Regions from separate parts of the Bacillus sp. Bwzl_19 genome, predicted to be linked through region 2. Evidence: riboswitches for the same ligand, from Rfam matches in the RefSeq annotation. Region 2 holds a riboswitch; each other region holds the start of a gene.
What was found. Region 2 has a riboswitch for S-adenosylmethionine ahead of ACW5MY_RS09510 (2-hydroxyacid dehydrogenase). Riboswitches for the same ligand answer to the same signal wherever they lie in the genome.
Positions count from the first base shown of each region.

Region 1: it holds a riboswitch for S-adenosylmethionine, as region 2 does, so the genes downstream of both, metK (methionine adenosyltransferase) here and ACW5MY_RS09510 (2-hydroxyacid dehydrogenase) in region 2, are expected to answer to the same signal.
Region 3: it holds a riboswitch for S-adenosylmethionine, as region 2 does, so the genes downstream of both, mtnK (S-methyl-5-thioribose kinase) here and ACW5MY_RS09510 (2-hydroxyacid dehydrogenase) in region 2, are expected to answer to the same signal.
Region 4: it holds a riboswitch for S-adenosylmethionine, as region 2 does, so the genes downstream of both, ACW5MY_RS05730 (bifunctional homocysteine S-methyltransferase/methylenetetrahydrofolate reductase) here and ACW5MY_RS09510 (2-hydroxyacid dehydrogenase) in region 2, are expected to answer to the same signal.

Region 1 covers NZ_CM142729.1:2,638,354-2,642,939, forward strand. The annotation lists gene asnB (asparagine synthase (glutamine-hydrolyzing)) at 1-1,897, opposite strand, end outside; gene metK (methionine adenosyltransferase) at 2,041-3,243, opposite strand; SAM riboswitch class I at 3,413-3,551, opposite strand; gene pckA (phosphoenolpyruvate carboxykinase (ATP)) at 3,750-4,586, shown strand, end outside.
Region 2 covers NZ_CM142729.1:1,826,995-1,831,580, forward strand. The annotation lists gene ACW5MY_RS09505 (FGGY-family carbohydrate kinase) at 1-1,211, opposite strand, end outside; gene ACW5MY_RS09510 (2-hydroxyacid dehydrogenase) at 1,230-2,231, opposite strand; SAM riboswitch class I at 2,353-2,445, opposite strand; gene ACW5MY_RS09515 (molybdopterin oxidoreductase family protein) at 2,592-4,586, shown strand, end outside.
Region 3 covers NZ_CM142729.1:1,405,700-1,410,285, forward strand. The annotation lists gene mtnA (S-methyl-5-thioribose-1-phosphate isomerase) at 102-1,163, opposite strand; gene mtnK (S-methyl-5-thioribose kinase) at 1,170-2,354, opposite strand; SAM riboswitch class I at 2,464-2,618, opposite strand; gene ACW5MY_RS07490 (carbon-nitrogen family hydrolase) at 2,711-3,490, opposite strand; gene ACW5MY_RS07495 (pyridoxal phosphate-dependent aminotransferase) at 3,583-4,586, shown strand, end outside.
Region 4 covers NZ_CM142729.1:1,093,540-1,098,125, reverse strand. The annotation lists gene ACW5MY_RS05745 (BMP family lipoprotein) at 1-97, opposite strand, end outside; gene ACW5MY_RS05740 (CvfB family protein) at 273-1,169, opposite strand; gene ACW5MY_RS05735 (YajQ family cyclic di-GMP-binding protein) at 1,269-1,760, shown strand; SAM riboswitch class I at 1,861-1,983, shown strand; gene ACW5MY_RS05730 (bifunctional homocysteine S-methyltransferase/methylenetetrahydrofolate reductase) at 2,073-3,914, shown strand; gene ACW5MY_RS05725 (GNAT family N-acetyltransferase) at 3,999-4,439, shown strand.

The sequences.
Region 1 (4,586 bases), 810 kb from region 2:
AAACGAAGATGACTTCTTTCGGCTGATGATTCAGCTCTTCCGGCACCAGTCTTTTTTCGACATTGATGCTGTGCCAGATCATGAAGATCAGCACGGTCCAGATTTTGCGGCTGTTATCCGCTCTGTCGGCACAATGATCTTCAAGAAGCTGAAGGACATAATCCTTTTCAATATAAGCGTCTGTTTCGCTTTCATGGATGATGTTGCGCACCCATTCGTTCATTTCATTTTTCAGCCAGTGGCGGATCGGCACAGGGAAACCGAGTTTTTTACGGTTAAGCACATGATCAGGCACTACCCCTTCAGCGGCTTTACGCAGGAGGTATTTCGTCGTGCCGTTTTTCGTTTTCAATTCATCCGGAATTTTAGAGGCCACGTCAAACACGACTTTATCAAGGAACGGCACGCGCAGTTCCAATGAGTTGGCCATCGTCATTTTGTCAGCCTTTAACAGAATGTCGCCGCGCATCCACGTATGAATGTCGACATACTGCATTTTATTAATGTCACTGTATGAACGGCTTTCCGTAAAGTACGGCTTCGTGACATCACGGTATGAAAGCTCTGAATTGTAATGTTTAAGCAGCTGTTTTTTCACAGGCTCTTCAAAAATCTTCGCATTTCCGATATAGCGCTCCTCAAGCGGTGTGCAGCCGCGGACTAAGAGGCTTTTCCCTCTCATTCCTTCTGGCATGACCGACGCCACGTGAAGAAGCATTTTTTTCAGTCCGGACGGAATGCGTTCAAACGGTTTAAGCGACAGCGGTTCACGGTAAATATTGTACCCGCCGAACAGCTCGTCCGCGCCTTCCCCGGATAACGCAACCGTTACATGTTTTTTCGCTTCTTTCGCGACAAAGTACAAAGGAATCGCCGCCGGATCTGCAAGCGGGTCATCAAAGTGCCAGACGATTTTCGGAAGCTCGTTCATATACTCCTCTGGAGAAATGACTTTGCTGATATTTTCAATCCCGAGCGCGGCAGCTGTTTCCTTCGCTACATCAACTTCACTGAAGCCCTGCTGCTCGAAGCCGACAGAAAATGTTTTCAGGTTCGGGTGAAATTCTTTCGCAACTGAGACGATAAAAGAAGAGTCAATACCGCCTGATAGGAACGAGCCGACGGGAACGTCACTTCTCATGTGGACTTTGACAGAGTCAAAGATTGCGTCTCTGACTTCTTTCACCAATTTATCTTCATCAGACTGAACGGGCTTAAAGTTCGCTTTGAAATACGTTTTAAACGCGATATCGCCTTCCGGGCGGATCGTAAACTGGCTGCCCGGCTCGACTTTTTTCACTTCAGCGTCAAGCGTGCTCGGTTCAGGAACGAATTGGAAAGACATATATTGCTGTAAAGAAGCTGTATCAAGATCAATACCGTTTTGAGCGGCCATTAAACTTTTTCTTTCAGAAGCAAAATACACTTTGTCCCCGATGGTTGTGTAATACAGCGGTTTAATTCCGAACGGGTCTCTCGCGCCGTACATGACACGGTCAGCTTTGTTCCAGATTAAAAACGCAAACATTCCGCGAAGCTTTGAAGCAGCTTCTTCTTTATAATGGCGGTATGTCGCAAGGAGCACCTCGGTATCGGAATCTGTATTGAACTTGTAGCCTTTCGCTTCAAGCTCTTCTCTCAATTCAATGTAGTTATAGATTTCGCCGTTAAAAATGATCCAATATTTTTCGTCTTCATATGATAAAGGCTGTCCGCCGTTTTCTACGTCAATAATACTGAGCCGTCTGAAGCCGAAACCGACGTGCTCGTCATGATAATACCCATCGCTGTCAGGACCGCGGTGAACGATCATTTGATTCATTTGTTTGATTAGCTCTTCTTGATCTGCGGTTTGAGTTAATGGATGCTTATTAAAAACACCGACAAATCCACACATAGTATAGCCTCCATAAGTGTAATTTTCTAATTGGACCCCCTTTTTATAGACGCTTTGTTACGCCATTGGTTTCACGCTATGTAAAAAATCAGCATGGCAGCATCTGCAAAAAGGGAAAGCCGCTTAAGTAAGCGGCTATAAAATTATTCTCCTAGTGCTTCTTTGCGAAGCGCATCCGCCTTGTCAGTACGCTCCCAAGGAAGATCCACATCATGGCGTCCGAAGTGGCCGTAAGCAGCAGTCTGCTTATAGATCGGGCGGCGCAAATCAAGCATTTTAATAATGCCGGCAGGTCTCAGGTCGAAGTTATTCCGTACGACTTCGATCAGTTTCTCTTCAGAAGCTTTTCCTGTATCAAACGTATTGATGGAAATAGAAACAGGCTGTGCCACGCCGATTGCGTATGCAAGCTGCACTTCACAAGAATCAGCAAGGCCTGCTGCCACGATGTTTTTCGCTACGTATCTCGCAGCGTATGCCGCTGAACGGTCTACCTTCGTCGCATCCTTACCGGAGAACGCGCCGCCGCCGTGGCGTGCATATCCGCCGTATGTGTCAACGATGATTTTACGGCCTGTAAGCCCCGCATCACCTTGCGGACCGCCGATTACGAAACGTCCCGTAGGGTTGATGAAGTATTTTGTCTCTTCATCGATCAGTTCCTCAGGCACGACAGGGTTAATGACATGCTCTTTCAGATTGCGCTGAATCTGCTCAAGCGTAATTTCCGGATGGTGCTGAGTTGAGATGACGATCGCATCGATGCGGACAGGTTTGTTGTTTTCATCATATTCAACGGTAACTTGCGTTTTTCCGTCAGGGCGAAGGTACGGAAGAATGTCTTCTTTGCGGACTTCGCTCAGACGGCGGGCTAATTTATGCGCCAGTGAGATCGGAAGCGGCATAAGCTCTTTCGTTTCGTTACACGCATAACCGAACATCAGACCTTGGTCCCCCGCTCCGATCGCTTCGATTTCAGCGTCGCTCATTGTGCCTTCACGCGCTTCAAGAGCCTGATCGACACCCATCGCGATATCCGCAGACTGTTCATCAATTGATGTTAAAACAGCGCAAGTCTCCGCATCAAATCCGTATTTAGCCCGTGTGTAGCCGATTTCTTTAATCGTTTCACGGACTGTTTTCGGAATGTCAACGTATGTTGATGTTGTAATCTCTCCGCTTACCAGCACAAGACCTGTTGTTACAGACGTTTCGCAGGCTACGCGCGCGTTCGGGTCATTTTTTAAAATCTCATCTAAGATACTGTCAGAAATTTGGTCACAGATTTTATCCGGATGACCCTCGGTAACAGATTCAGATGTAAATAGTCGACGGTTTTTACTCATTTACTTTTCCTCCTGAAAAAAGATCTTTTGCAAGACCTTTTCATATGATACGGAACTCGCTCCCTCTTAATACAATGTCATACTATATCAGAGAATGTTAATTGGCATATTTTATGAAATAAAAAAACCTTTTCCACTCGAGGAAAGGGTTTGGTCTGTGTGCCTTTCACTCTTATCGCTCAAGGAAATATTAAACCTTGCATCAGGTTAGCACCTTGGTTTCCCACAGTGTTTTCACCTGCTTTTTTACAGAGAAACCGGTTGCTGGGCTTCATCGGGCCTGTCCCTCCGCCAGCTCGGGATAAGAGTATCCGCTCAATGAAATATCTTATCGTAAAAGGGCGGAAAGTGTCAATATGAATTAAAGCGATTACGCGCCTTTATTTCGGGAAGCAATGGAAAAAACACAAACAAAAAATAATAAATAGTATAGACTATTTTTATATATATGTTATACTAATTCCACATTCAGCGAAATACAAATAAACCGGCAAAGGAAGGTTTTTATGAAATTAGTTGATTTAACCGCAGATCTTCAAGCGTTACTCGCAAGTCCGAATGTGCATCATAATTTATCAGCTCCAAAACTTACTGAAAAAGTGATCAGCCGAAATGAAGGAACGCTGACATCAACAGGCGCCGTACGCGCCACTACCGGCGCATATACGGGCCGATCACCTAAAGATAAATTTATCGTTCGTGAAAAAAGCACAGAAAATCAAATTGATTGGGGCGCGGTGAACCAGCCCATTTCTGAAGAAGCGTTTGAAAAGCTGTACGCCAAAGTCGTCAGCTACTTAAAACAGAGAGATGAACTGTTTGTTTTTGAAGGATTCGCAGGCGCAGATGAAAAATACAGACTGCCGATTACAGTCGTAAATGAATTTGCGTGGCATAATTTATTCGCGCGCCAGCTGTTTATCAGACCGGAGACGAATGAAAAAGATCCGCAAGCACAGCCGTTTACCATTCTTTCAGCTCCGCATTTTAAAGCTGATCCGGAAACGGACGGCACGCATTCTGAAACATTTATTATTGTATCCTTCGAAAAGCGCGTCATTTTAATCGGCGGCACCGAGTACGCCGGAGAAATGAAAAAATCAATATTCTCGATTATGAACTTTCTGCTCCCGCAGCAGGATATTCTGCCGATGCACTGCTCAGCCAACGTCGGTGAAAAAGGCGATGTCGCCCTGTTTTTCGGTCTTTCCGGCACTGGGAAAACGACGCTTTCAGCCGATGCGGACCGGAAACTGATCGGCGATGACGAGCACGGCTGGTCTGATTCCGGCGTTTTTAACATTGAAGGCGGATGTTACGCTAAATGTATAAATCTGAGCGAA
Region 2 (4,586 bases):
CCGCCGCCGCATACTTTCACATCATTCTGTGAAAAGGAAGTTACCTCTGTTAACGCCTCATAGTTCCATTTAATTGAAAAAGCAATTTCCAGCAGTGCTGCTTTGACAAAATGCGCTCTGCTTAAATTTTGAGACAGCGGGGCGTCAAAGATAAATCCGCCTTTTGCAAGTGCGTTTTTCTCAGGCGATAAATAGGAGCCTAACGCAGAAACACACGCATGATCATATTTCGGCAGCCTTGCAATTTCCCGTTCCATGATGCCGTAGGATTCATTCGGATAAAAAATGGATTTTAATTTTTGATAATTGAGCCCGGTTACACCCGGATTTGTTTCAAGAAGCCATTGACCTTCTTCTGTGTGGCAATTCAGCCATGCTTTCTCTAAACTTTCAGTTCCGGCCTCTGCCGTTATCTTTGTAATCGGCGTTGTCGTGCCGGATATGATGACGATATCCCCCGGCTTTGCATCCGCACTTTTGATGGCAAGCTGTGTGTCTCCTCCGCCTGCAATCACAGGTACCCTTTCCGGAAGGCCGAGAACCTCCGCTCTCTTAAACGTTAACATTCCGACAACCGTCCCGGATCTGACGAGTGAAGGCAGAATGGAAGAAGGAACACCGAAGATATTGCATAATTTTTCTGACCACGCTTTTTTCCTTACGTCAAACAGCAGCGTTTCGGCAGCCTGTGACGGCTCATAGCTCAAAATTCCGCTTAGCTCAAATGTCACCCAGTCACTGATGCTCGTGATATACGTCACTTCTTTCCATAATGACGGCTGTCTTTCTTTTAATCCGACAAGTTTCATTGCGGAAAATAAAGCGCTCGGGAGACGTCCGGTTTGCTGATGCACTTCATCTTTTAACTCAATTCCGCTTTCCCATTCGCGCCCTCTGTTATCAATATTGGGCAGACCGAGAAATGCTTTTTTATCTTTATTGATCAGAACAACTCCCTGCCTCTGGCTTGTTGAGGTAATTCCGATTAATGTAATATGAGGACTTTTGGCAATAACCGTCCTTGCCATCGCGCTGATTTTCGTCCATATTCTTTCCGGCGAGAAATAGCGGCCGTCTGGATAAAGCGGATCTGTCACATATTCAATGTCTTCCCTTTCAAGTGCGGTCACTTCGCCGCCGGCAGTCACAACCGCGACTCGCGCATTCCCCGTCCCGATGTCAAATACAAGGTAGCCTTTTTGTCCAGCCATTACAGCTTCCTCCTTTTCCTATCCCTTTGTTTCAAGTTCTCTTTTGTTATAAAGTTCACGTATTGAGCAGGTTTGATCTTTTTTCCATTTGAAAAGCGCTTCATTTAAAATCCTCACATGATGATCCTCCACTTCAAATGGTGCCCCCGCTAAATGGGGAGTCGCTAACACATTCGGCAAAGAAATGATTTCATAATCAGAAGATTCAGGCGGTTCGTGATAAAATACATCAAGGATCGCTCCTTTAATCCGCCGTTCTTTCAGCACCCGCAACAGCTCTTCTCTGTCTGTTACCGCCGCTCTTGACGTATTGACAAAAACAGCTTCTTGTTTCATCAATTGAAAGTGCTTGGCGCCGATAAGGCCGATGGTTTCTTCTGTGCGCGGCAAGTGAACGGAAACAATATCACTTTCAGAAAATACCCGTTCCATCGTCGTTTTTTCATACTCCCGGTTTTCATGATTGACAAATGGGTCATAGTACAGCACCTTACAGTCAAAGGCGGCCAATAGCCGGGCGATTCTCTGTCCAACAGCTCCGAAACCGATAAGACCGACTGTTTTTCCCGTCAGCTCATTTCCTCTGAATTTGACGTAAGCCTGCAAATAATCACCATTCCATTTCCCATCCTTCAGCCACTGATGGGAAGAATACGTATGACGCAAAAATGAAATCACATTTCCGATAAACAGTTCAGCAACGGCCTGGGCATTTCGGGCCGGTGTAAAGAAAACAGGAATCTTTCTTTTAGTCGCCGCCTCAATATCCACATTAGACGGCATCCCTCTGCAGACGCCGATAAAAGCGGAATCCGGCAATATGTCAATGACACGCTCAGATACCTCATCAAGTTCAGTAATAAGCCCCGCCGCATTTGTCTCTTGGATCATCCGGATTAATTCGTCTTCCCGATAAGCCCGGCCGTGCTTCTTCCACGGCCTGTGCACAGTCCGGCCGAACAGCTCTGTCAGCTCCTTCAGCCCCTCGTCGTGATATGGTGCGGTAATTACAACCGTCATGGTGCAAAACATCCTTTTCACATAAATTTTTTCACAAAAAAATCTCTTTCCCCGAAGAAGGAAAGAGATTCATATACCGTCTTTATCCGCTTGAAGCGTACAAATATGTATAGATCATTCTTTCCTATCTTTCAAGCGTACGCTTGCTGGAATTGGCACAATAAATGTTGCCGAGGTTTCATAGGGCCAGTCCCTCCACCTCTCTTGATAGAAAATAAAATGATGAAATTGTCAGGCTGTTTAAAAGAATAAACCCATCATAGAAAAGTCTTTCCTGGATGTCAACACTTTTTTCAGAATTGACGTTCGATTTTGAAATGTTATAATGCTTACAATATAAAAAAAGAGGAGAAATGGGCTATGAATTCTGCAGCAGAACAGCCAAACGGGGTCTTTAAGTCGGTATGCTCACTGGACTGTCCCGATCAATGCGGTTTGCTTGTGACAAAAAAAGACGGAAAAATCGTTAAAATTCAGGGAGACCCAGATCACCCTGTCACATCAGGAAACATATGCAACAAAGTCAGACACATGGCTGAGCGCATTTATGATGAGAAGCGGTTAACCGCTCCGTTAAAGCGGATTGGTGAAAAAGGCGAAGCAAAGTTTGCGCCTATTTCTTGGGAGGAAGCGATCAATACGATCAGTGCGCGCTGGAAAGAGCTGATTGCCGAAGAAGGAGCAGAAAGCATTCTTCCGTACAGCTTTTACGGCAATATGGGAAAACTGGCTGCAGAGGGAATGGACCGCCGTTTTTTCCATCGTCTCGGGGCGAGTCATCTTGAACGTACGATCTGCAGCAAAGCCGGATCTGAAGGCTATAACTATACAATGGGAGAAGGCGCGGGTACTGATCCTGAGGAGACCATCCATGCAAAGCTCTTTATTTTTTGGGGAATCAATGCTGTCAGCACAAATATGCACCAAGTCATGATTGCTCAAAAAGCCCGGAAAAAAGGAGCTAAAATTGTCGTTATCGATGTACATAAGAATCAAACCGGCCGGCTTGCCGATTGGTTTATTCCCATTCGTCCCGGCACAGATGCCGCACTCGCTCTCGGTATCATGCATGTCTTATTCGATGAGAACCTTCACGATGAAGCATTTCTCACAGAATACACCGAAGGCAGCGAAGAATTAAAAGCGCATATCAAACAGTATGATCCGGAAACGGTTTCTGTTATTACAGGCGTTAAAGCCGACAATATCAGACGTCTTGCGAGAATGTACGGTGAAGCCTCCCCTTCCCTTATCAGGATCGGAAACGGCATTCAGCATCATGACAACGGCGGAATGATCGTCCGCACCGTTGCCTGTCTTCCGGCTGTAACAGGACAATGGCTCAACACCGGGGGAGGCGCAATCAAACATAACAGTGCGGTATTAAACTATAACAGACAGGCGCTCCAGCGTCCTGATCTGCTATACGGCAGAAAGCCAAGATCATTTAATATGAACAGGCTCGGAAGCGTTCTTTTAGAAACAAATCCGCCCGTGCGCTCCCTGTTTATTTACGGCACCAATCCCGCAGTGGTTGCCCCGGAAGCGAATAAAGTCAGAAAAGGCCTGCTGCGGGAGGATTTATTTACAATCGTTCATGATTTATTTTTAACGGAAACCGCCAAATATGCGGATATTGTGCTCCCTGCTGCATCTGCTTTTGAAAGTACGGATTTTTACACGTCTTACTGGCATCATTTTATTCAGCTGCAAAAACCGGTGATCGAACCGTATGGAGACAGCAAATCGAATACAGAAGTGTTCCGTTTGCTTGCCGGGGCGATGGGCTTTACCGAGCGGGAGCTTCAGGATTCTGATGAAGAATTAATCAGACAGGCGCTGGACTGTCCCGACAACCCGTATATCGAGGATATTGATTACGATTCGCTCTCACGCCATTCCTTTATGAGAGCCAAACGGAAAAAACCGCTTTTCCCGGGCAAGCTCAAGACACCAAGCGGAAAAATTGAATTATATTCTGAAAAGATGAAACAGGAAGGTTATCCGGCGTTGCCGACGCACAGTCCTCTGAAGAGCGATGACGATTTTCCGTTTCTATTTGTTCCGGGACCGAATCATAATTTCTTAAATTCAACGTTTTCGAATAATGAAAAACACGTAAAACTGGAAAAGGCGCCAAAGCTTTTTATTCATACAGAAGATGCTGCCCGCCTAGACATAGAAGACGGAGAAACTGTAAGAGTTTGGAACCACCGCGGTGAATGTGAATTGACAGCTTCCGTCGGCGAACAAGTCCTTCCCGGCGTTGCAGTCAGCCAAGGTCTTTGGGCCGACATGGATGATAAAAAACAGCTGGTCAATTCGCTCACCCCCGATCGGCTGGCGGATATGGGC
Region 3 (4,586 bases), 420 kb from region 2:
TAAAATGCATCTGATTTCAGCCGCCCAAAAAGATGAAGTGATTACATTATGCAGACAAAAAAACCGCTGACATTGCCTGAGGCAATATCATCAGCGGTTTTTCAGCTCAGCTGGCAGTCTGCAAATAATTGTTCAATTTCTTCCGTGTAAGAATCAGTCACGATGCCTTTCTCGGTTATAATGCCTGAAATCAGGCTGCTCGGTGTAATATCGAAGGCAGGATTGAAGACCGGCACATCTTCAGGAGCGGTGCGTATGCCGGAGATCTGTCTGACTTCATCCGGATCTCTTTCTTCAATAGGAATCTGATCGCCGTTTTCAATCTGTAAGTCAAAAGACGAAAGCGGTGCGGCCACAAAAAACGGAATTTGAAAGGCGTTTGCCAAAATAGCGAGGCCATACGTTCCGATCTTGTTGGCCGTATCCCCGTTTTTAGCAATTCTGTCAGCGCCGACAATGACCGCTGAAATGTGCTTTTCCTTCATTGTGTGGGCGGCCATGCTGTCAGTAATGAGCGTGACATCAATCCCGCCCTGCATCAGCTCCCACGCCGTCAGCCGGGACCCCTGGAGAACGGGCCTTGTTTCACAAGCGTAAATATGAAGACCGAGGTCTTTTTGTTTCGCTAAGTAAAAGGGGGCAAGCGCCGTACCGTACCTGCTTGTGGCAATTGAACCTGCATTGCAGATAGTCATGATCTTATCGCCTTTTTTAAAAAGTTGCAGAGCATTTTGGCCGATCATCCGGCATGTTTCTTCATCCTCAATCTGAATCTGAATGGCTTCATGAACGAGCGTTGTCTTCGCTTCATTGATTGAGGTCGCATCTCTGATGGAGTCCGTCAGTCTGTCAAGCGCCCACGCGAGGTTGACGGCAGTCGGTCTCGAGCTGTTTAAATACGCTTTGACATCCGCGAGCTGACGGCGGAAATCAGAAAGATCGCGGACTTCAAACGATTTGGCAGAGAGCGCGAGTCCGAACGCCGCCGTTATACCGATGGCCGGAGCGCCCCTTACTTTCAGTGTGATAATCGCGTCGAATACATCTTCCTTTGTTTCAAGATCCACATATTCAGTAACGTCAGGGAGCTTTTGCTGATTTAAAATGCGGATGTATGTTTCTTTCCATTCCACAGAACGGGGGATGGCAAATTCATTGGTCATGCTGCATCATTCCTTTACACGGAGCTTAAATTGTTCCAGAACCTCAGTGATATCCTTCAGTTCTTTTCTGTTTTCGATATAACAGGCGCCGATTTCAAGCGCCAGCTTTTTCCGTTCAATTCGTTTGTCAAACGGAGTGAGTTCATCTAAGTCAGCTACATGGGCGAGTCCGATCGTGCGCCGAATCAATTCGCATCCCGCAAAACCGACCGCTTCCTCAAACGTGTTTTTCAGTGTATCTTCCAGCAGATGTCTGCAGGAAGGCAAGCTGTCTTTCTCCCAAGCTTCACTGAATGTTTTCACAAATGTGTCCCATACGGCGGCAGTATGGTCATATAACGGCTGTCTGTCGTCACCGTCCCGGCTGAGGGCGTTTAACAGCAGGTTGGCGATAAATTGGCCGATGTCAAAGCCGATCGGTCCGAAGAAAGCAAATTCGGGATCAATGACTTTTGTTTCATGTTCATCAGCGAAGATGCTTCCCGTGTGCAGATCGCCGTGAATCAATGTTTCCGCTGAATTCAGAAAGATGGCTTTCAATTCATCGGCGCCTTCTTTCAGCCGGGAATTGTTCCAAATTTTTTCTGCGTATGGGCGCAGCTCCTCTTCGAAATCATTTGTTTCATGATCGAGAAACGGTTCTGTAAACACAAGTCTTTCTGTGATATTGCAAAGCTCAGGATTTGTAAACTGCTTTGCGAGCTGCTGCTTTACTTTCGCATCAAGCGCATAAGCGGATGAGTAAAACAGCGTTTTTCCTAAAAATTCACCGATATGGGCCGATAAGTTCGGATAATGTTTTCCTTCCAGCAGCCCTTTTCTTGAGATCTTTAAATGCGAGAGGTCTTCCATTACCGTGACGGCCATTTCAGTATCGGAATAGTAAACGGCCGGAACGAGGTGCGGCACATGCTCGCCCTGGCGGATGAGGGCGCTGCTTTCGATTCTCGCCCGATCGATCGTAAGCGGCCAGCTTTCACCGACGACTTTGGCGTAAGGAATCGCCTGCTTGATAATCAGTCCCTTTTTGTTTTCTTTATCGTACACATGAAAGACGTAATTCAAATTGCCGTCGCCGATTTCACGGCATGTCAGGGTGCTTTTGCTTTGGAACAAGCCGAGCTTCACGGCTAGCGCGGCGGCGGAGCTTTCTGTTAATTGTTCATAAAGACTTGTTTTAGTTGCAGACATGGATTTACCCTCCTATTATGTAGTGGCTGTAAGAGATCGTGACGGAGAATACGCCCGAAAAAAAGCCTCCTTCTCTGAAAGAGAAGGAGGCTGAAACAGTGCAGTCCGCCTCTTATCTCTCAGATAACATCTGATGGAATTAGCACCGTGCCTTATGAGACAATGTCTCGGCGCAAAATGTACGCGCCCCATTTCACAATGGAATTACGGTCGGTTGCTGTTGGGGTCAAAAGGCCGATTCCCTCGCCCAACTCTCGATAAGAGAAAAATATATTGATTTGTATCACAATTCGGATTAATCAGTTGATGAAAATATTAGCAGGTGCGGAATATTCTTGTCAACGTTTTTTTGAAAATTAATATAAATCACGCCGCAAATCTTGGAAAACCGGTATGGTGCCGCGCACGGCCTCACTTTCTGAAACATCGATTTCCGCTGGGACTGCGCCTTCCGTCCGGTCTCCTTCGGCCAAAATCCGGCCCCATGGGTCAATTATCAGGCTATGGCCGGCAAATTCATTATCGGGATTGGATCCCGTGCAGTTGCAGGCGGCGACAAAACATTGGTTTTCAATTGCTCTGGCGATAAGCAGGCTTCGCCAATGATCGAGGCGGGGCAACGGCCATTCCGCAGAGATAAAGAGTACATTTGCTCCCTTGGACGTATGCTTTCTGATCCATTCGGGGAAACGGATATCATAGCAGATCAGCCCGGCACACTTGACACCGTCAAGCTCAAAGGAACCGTCGCTGTTTCCTGCTGACAGATATAGATGTTCATCCATCAGCTGAAACAGATGGGCTTTCTGATACTGCTTCACGATCTGTCCGCTGTTATCGGCGATGTACATGGTGTTATAGACATTTTCTCCTTCTTTGACCGCGACAGATCCGGCAACGAGGTGTACATTGTATCTTTTGGCCGTTTTTTTAAGCCATTGTACCGAGGTTTCGCCGTTTTCATCCGCCAGCTGGTCAAGCCGTGTGAGGTCATAGCCGGTCGTCCATAACTCAGGAAGCACGATGACATCAGCGCGGCGGCTTTCTTGCTCAATCAAAGATTCTGCTTTTTTGAAGTTTTCTGAAGGATTTCCGTATGAAATATCAAATTGCAAACAAGAAACGGTCCATTTCATTTTTTCAACACCCCAAGTTTCTCTTTACTTTTTTTATTTAACCATATATGATGATGGACTATCATTTCAAGAAATTTTTAGAAGGTGAAAATATGAACTTTGAAATCTCTGATGTACTCAAACAGCTGCCGGAACAATTTTTCGCATCATTGGTGCAAAAAGTGAATCAAAAGCTGAAAGAAGGCAAAGACGTCATCAATTTGGGACAGGGGAACCCCGATCAACCGACGCCTCAGCATATCGTTGAGGAAATGAAGCGCGCCGTCGAAAGGCCGGAAAATCATAAATACTCATCCTTCCGGGGCGCTTACAGCTTCAAAAAAGCAGCCGCTGAATTTTATGAAAGGGAGTACGGGGTTACGCTTGATCCGGAAACGGAAGTGGCCGTGCTGTTCGGAGGCAAGGCGGGACTTGTAGAGCTTCCGCAATGTCTTTTGAACCCGGGAGATACAATTCTTGTGCCTGATCCCGGATATCCTGATTACTGGTCGGGTGTCGCCCTTGCGAAAGCGAAAATGGAAATGATGCCGCTGACGGAAGATAGAGGGTTTCTCCCTGATTACAGCGCAATTCCTGAAAAGGTGCAGAATGAGGCGAAGCTGCTGTATCTCAATTATCCGAATAATCCGACCGGTGCTGTGGCGACAGAGGCGTTTTTTGAGGAAACGGTCAGCTTTGCAAAACAAAACGGCATTTGTGTCGTACATGATTTCGCATACGGAGCAGTCGGCTACGACGGGCATAAACCGCTGAGCTTTTTGCAGACGGAAGGTGCAAAAGAGACAGGAATTGAAATCTATACCTTGTCAAAAACTTATAACATGGCGGGCTGGCGTGTCGGATTTGCCGCCGGAAACGCGTCTGTTATCGAAGCGATCAACCTTTATCAGGATCATATGTTTGTCAGCCTGTTTCCCGCCGCGCAGCAGGCGGCGGCAGCAGCTCTTTTAGCTGATCAGGCGTGCGTCGCAGCGCAAAATGACAGATATGAGTCGAGACGAAATGCATGGATTGCAGCATGCCGCGATATCGGCTGGGATGTCACGGCTCCCGCGGGCTCTTTTTTTGCATGGCTCCCGGTGCCGGACGGTTATAC
Region 4 (4,586 bases), 730 kb from region 2:
CCTCACGGCCGGCCGTTTCGTCTGATTGGCTGTTTGCACATCCGGCCGCACCGAGTGCGATCAGCAGAACAGCCGCAAATATCACCATTTTTTTCATTGAAACTCTCCTTTGCGGTTTTTTCTATATATCGGTCTGCGTGTCAGAATATTTTATTTCAATAAAATATTTATTTTTTTGAAAACAAACATGAAAACAAAGAAAATCAGGAATATTGTGGTTTTGAAGGAAATAAAAAACATCGGTTTTGTTCACCGATGTTTTTGCAGAAAATTTATTGTTTTTCGTATGTCCAGCCGTCTTCCTGATATACCTTGCCGTTTTTCATCAGGTGGCCGAGCGCCCGCTTAAAGGCGGCTTTGCTTAAATTGAACCGTTCGCGAATATCGTCAGGATGGCTTTTGTCTCCGTATGGCATCGCGCCGTTTCTTGATCTCAGATAGGTCAAAATCTCTTCAGCGTCAACAGAAAGCGCGTCCTGCTTTCTCGGCAGCAGCGACATGTTGACAGAGCCGTCTTCCTTCACCTCGATGACACGCCCTGTCACACGGCTGCCGAGTCTCGGCTCTTCTTTTCTTTCCGAAGAGTGAATAAACCCGCGGATGCCTTCATCTGTAATAATGAAAGAGCCTGATGCAATCAGCCTGTACACCGTTCCCGTCAGTTCTTTATTCATCATCTCTTCGCCTGCATCTGTAAATAATTCGCTGATGATGTCCTCCGGCGCCGGCTTGGCAAACATGCGCCCGCGGTTTGTCACCTTAAGCATGCAATACAGTCTGTCGCCTTTTTGCGGCCAGACGGATTTATACGGGGGCAGATGCTCCGTTGCGACGAGCGCGTCTTTTGACAGACCGACGTCGACGAATACGCCCATATCCTCCACTTGATCCGTCACTTCCACCCATCCGTAATCATAAAAGCTGATGAGCGGCTTTTTCATCGTCGCCGCGAGCCTTTCCTGATGGTCGACGTAAATAAATACGTCCACTTCATCTCTGTCTTCGATATCCTCTGTGATTTCACTGTTATGTAAAAGAACCGTATCCTCGCCGTCAGTTAAAAAATAACCGAAATCGGTTTGGTGATCTATACTAAGCGTGAGCTGCTGCCCTGGTCTCATGTTATCGTCCTTCCTGCTTCGCCCGTATGAGGCTGATGTTTTTCCCATTTTTTCCAATTCACACAAATTCATGCTTTATGCTGTTGGACATTTCTCTTTATTCTACTATAATCAACTCATAAGTGAAATGTTATAGGAGGTTTTCTCATGGCAAAAGAAAGTTCTTTTAATATCGTATCAAAAGTTGAATTTCCCGAAGTTCAGAATGCGATTCAGATGACGCTGAAAGAAATCGGCACGCGCTATGACTTTAAAGGATCTAAAAGCGATGTGAGTTTAGAAAAGGAAGAACTTGTCCTGATTTCAGATGACGAGTTTAAATTGAATCAGCTCAAAGATGTGCTGAGCGGCAAGCTGATCAAACGGGATGTGCCGACGAAAAACATTGAATACGGCAAAATTGAAAATGCCTCGGGAGGCACAGTGCGCCAGCGCGCGAAGCTTGTACAGGGCATTGATAAAGACAACGCAAAAAAAATCAATGCAGTGATTAAAAACTCCGGCTTGAAAGTAAAGTCGCAGATTCAGGACGACCAAGTGCGCGTCACCGGAAAAAATAAAGATGATCTGCAGCAGATTATTGCAGCCGTCCGCGGTGCAGACCTGCCGATTGATGTTCAATTTATTAATTTTAGATAAATTATGTGATTCCTATTGATTATTGTCTCTATTTTCGGTAAATTTGGAGAAAGGGATTTTCACAGTTAAGTTTTGGAAACCCATGACAATTAAATGAACGTTCTTATCAAGAGAAGCCGAGGGACTGGCCCGACGACGCTTCAGCAACCGGTGTAATGGTTTACCCAAACCATGACCAAGGTGCTAAATCCAGCAAGCTAATAAACAGCTTGGAAGATAAGAAGAGAGACAAATGATCACAAAGTCTTCTTCTTAAGAAGACTTTTTTTATTTCTCTTTTTTCCTTGCTGAATGTGATGAAGGAGGCAAACAATGGGACTATTACAAGACTTGGAAGAACGGATATTAATCGGGGACGGCGCGATGGGCACTCTCCTTTATTCCTACGGCATTGACAGATGTTTTGAGGAACTGAACGTCTCAAAGCCCGAGGAAATCAAGCGGATACATAAGGCTTACGTGGAAGCCGGGGCAGACATCGTTCAAACAAACACGTACGGCGCGAATTTTATTAAGCTCTCAAGATACGGACTTGAAGATGACACGAAAAGAATCAATCAGGAGGCGGTCAGAATCGCGCGCGCTTCCTCAGACGGCGCTTATGTTTTGGGAACGATGGGCGGCATCCGCACCTTCAACAAAAACGCCTACAGCCTTGAGGAGATTAAACGCAGCTTTCGGGAGCAGCTTTATTTACTGCTTCACGAGGAGCCGGACGGCCTGCTCTTGGAAACATACTATGATTTAGAAGAAGCGCGCGAAGTGCTGAAGATCGCCAGAAAAGAAACGGAACTCCCGATCATGCTGAACGTTTCCATGCACGAACAGGGCGTGCTGCAGGACGGAACACCGCTTCGGGAAGCGCTCAGATCAATTGCCGGCCTCGGCGCTGATATAACGGGAATCAATTGCCGGCTCGGCCCGTACCACATGATTGAAGCCCTTACCGAAGTGCCTATTTTCCGTGACGCTTATTTATCGGTCTATCCGAACAGCAGCCTTCCGTCTTTAGAAGGAGGCCGGCTTGTTTATGATACGGACGATGCCTATTTCCGGGAGAGCGCCATACAATTCCGCACTCAGGGCGCGCGCATTATCGGAGGCTGCTGCGGCACAACGCCCAACCACATCAGAGCCATGGCTGATGCGGTCCACGGACTTTCACCCGTTACTGATAAAGAAGTGAAAATCAGACGGGAAGAAGAAGTCATCTCAGTCCGGGATGAACGGACCGATCCGGGTTTAGACGAAATCGCCGCGCAAAAACGGTCAATCATCGTAGAGCTTGATCCGCCGAAAAAATTGAATTTTGGCAAATTTCTGAAAGCGGCGGCTGAATTAAAGGAAACCGGCATAGAAGCGCTGACGCTCGCCGACAATTCATTGGCGACACCGAGGATCAGCAATGCAGCCTGCGGTTCATTACTGAAAGAGCGCCTTGATATCCGTTCTCTCGTCCACATTACATGCAGAGACCGCAATATCATCGGCCTTCAGTCACATTTAATGGGGCTGGATACGCTCGGGCTCACCGACATTTTAGCCATCACGGGCGATCCTTCAAAAATCGGCGACTTTCCGGGAGCTACCTCCGTCTATGATTTGACGTCCTTTGACTTGATCAGGCTGATTAAGCAATTCAACGAGGGCATTTCTTTATCAGGGAAACCGCTCGGCAAGAAAACGAACTTTTCCGTAGCCGGGGCATTCAATCCGAATGTCCGCCATCTTGATAAGGCGGTAAAACGGCTGGAGAAAAAAATCGAGTGCGGAGCCGACTACTTCGTGTCTCAGCCTGTTTACTCAGAGCAGCAGCTCATTGACATTCATCATGAAACGAAGCATCTCAAAACGCCGGTGTATATCGGCATTATGCCGTTAACGAGCAGCCGCAACGCAGAGTTCATTCATCATGAAATACCGGGCATTAAGCTGTCAGACAGCATCCGGGAAAAAATGGCGCAGGCCGGTGAAGATAAGCGGAAGCAGAAAGCCGAGGGCCTTGCCATCGCCAAGTCGCTTCTTGACACGGCGTGCGAACTGTTTAACGGAATCTATTTAATCACCCCGTTTCTCCGTTCTGATTTGACGTCAGAACTCGCAGCTTATATTAAGCAAAAGGATGAAAAACGGGCTGATGTATATTTGCATTGATGTGAAAACAAGCCGCCTGATATGACAGGCGGCTTTTTCATGGTACGATACAGAAAAAGAATCAAGCAAAGGAGGATTTTTTTTATGGTTGAAGTAAAACCCATCACCGCAGAAGACACGTACGCGATCAGACACAGCGTGCTGCGCCCCCATCAGACGATAGAGGATTGTAAATATGATCAGGACAGCGTAAAAGGAGCTTTTCATCTCGGAGGTTTTTACGACGGACAATTGATCAGCATCGCTTCTTTCTATCCGCAGTCTCAGCAGGCATTAAAAGCTGAGCCCGCCTACCAGCTGCGCGGCATGGCGACGCTTGAGGAATACCGGACACAAAAAGCGGGAAGCACATTAATCGCCTATGCAGAACGGAAACTGGCCGATATGGGGGCGGCGCTTGTCTGGTGCAACGCCAGATATCACGTGAAAGGATATTACGAAAAGCTCGGCTGGACAAGCATCGGCAGCCCCTTTGACATACCCGGCATCGGCCCGCATGTGATCATGTATAAAGAACTCGCTTGAAACAGACAAAAGCCCTTGGCGTCTCTTATAAGGGCTTTGTTTTGTTATTTTTAGCGTTAAGCGAATCCGTACATCACGTCCCACTCCCCATGCTTTTTTAAGCGCCGCTATTGACGCTCTCCCGCTTTTTTATTACCCTTTGTTCAT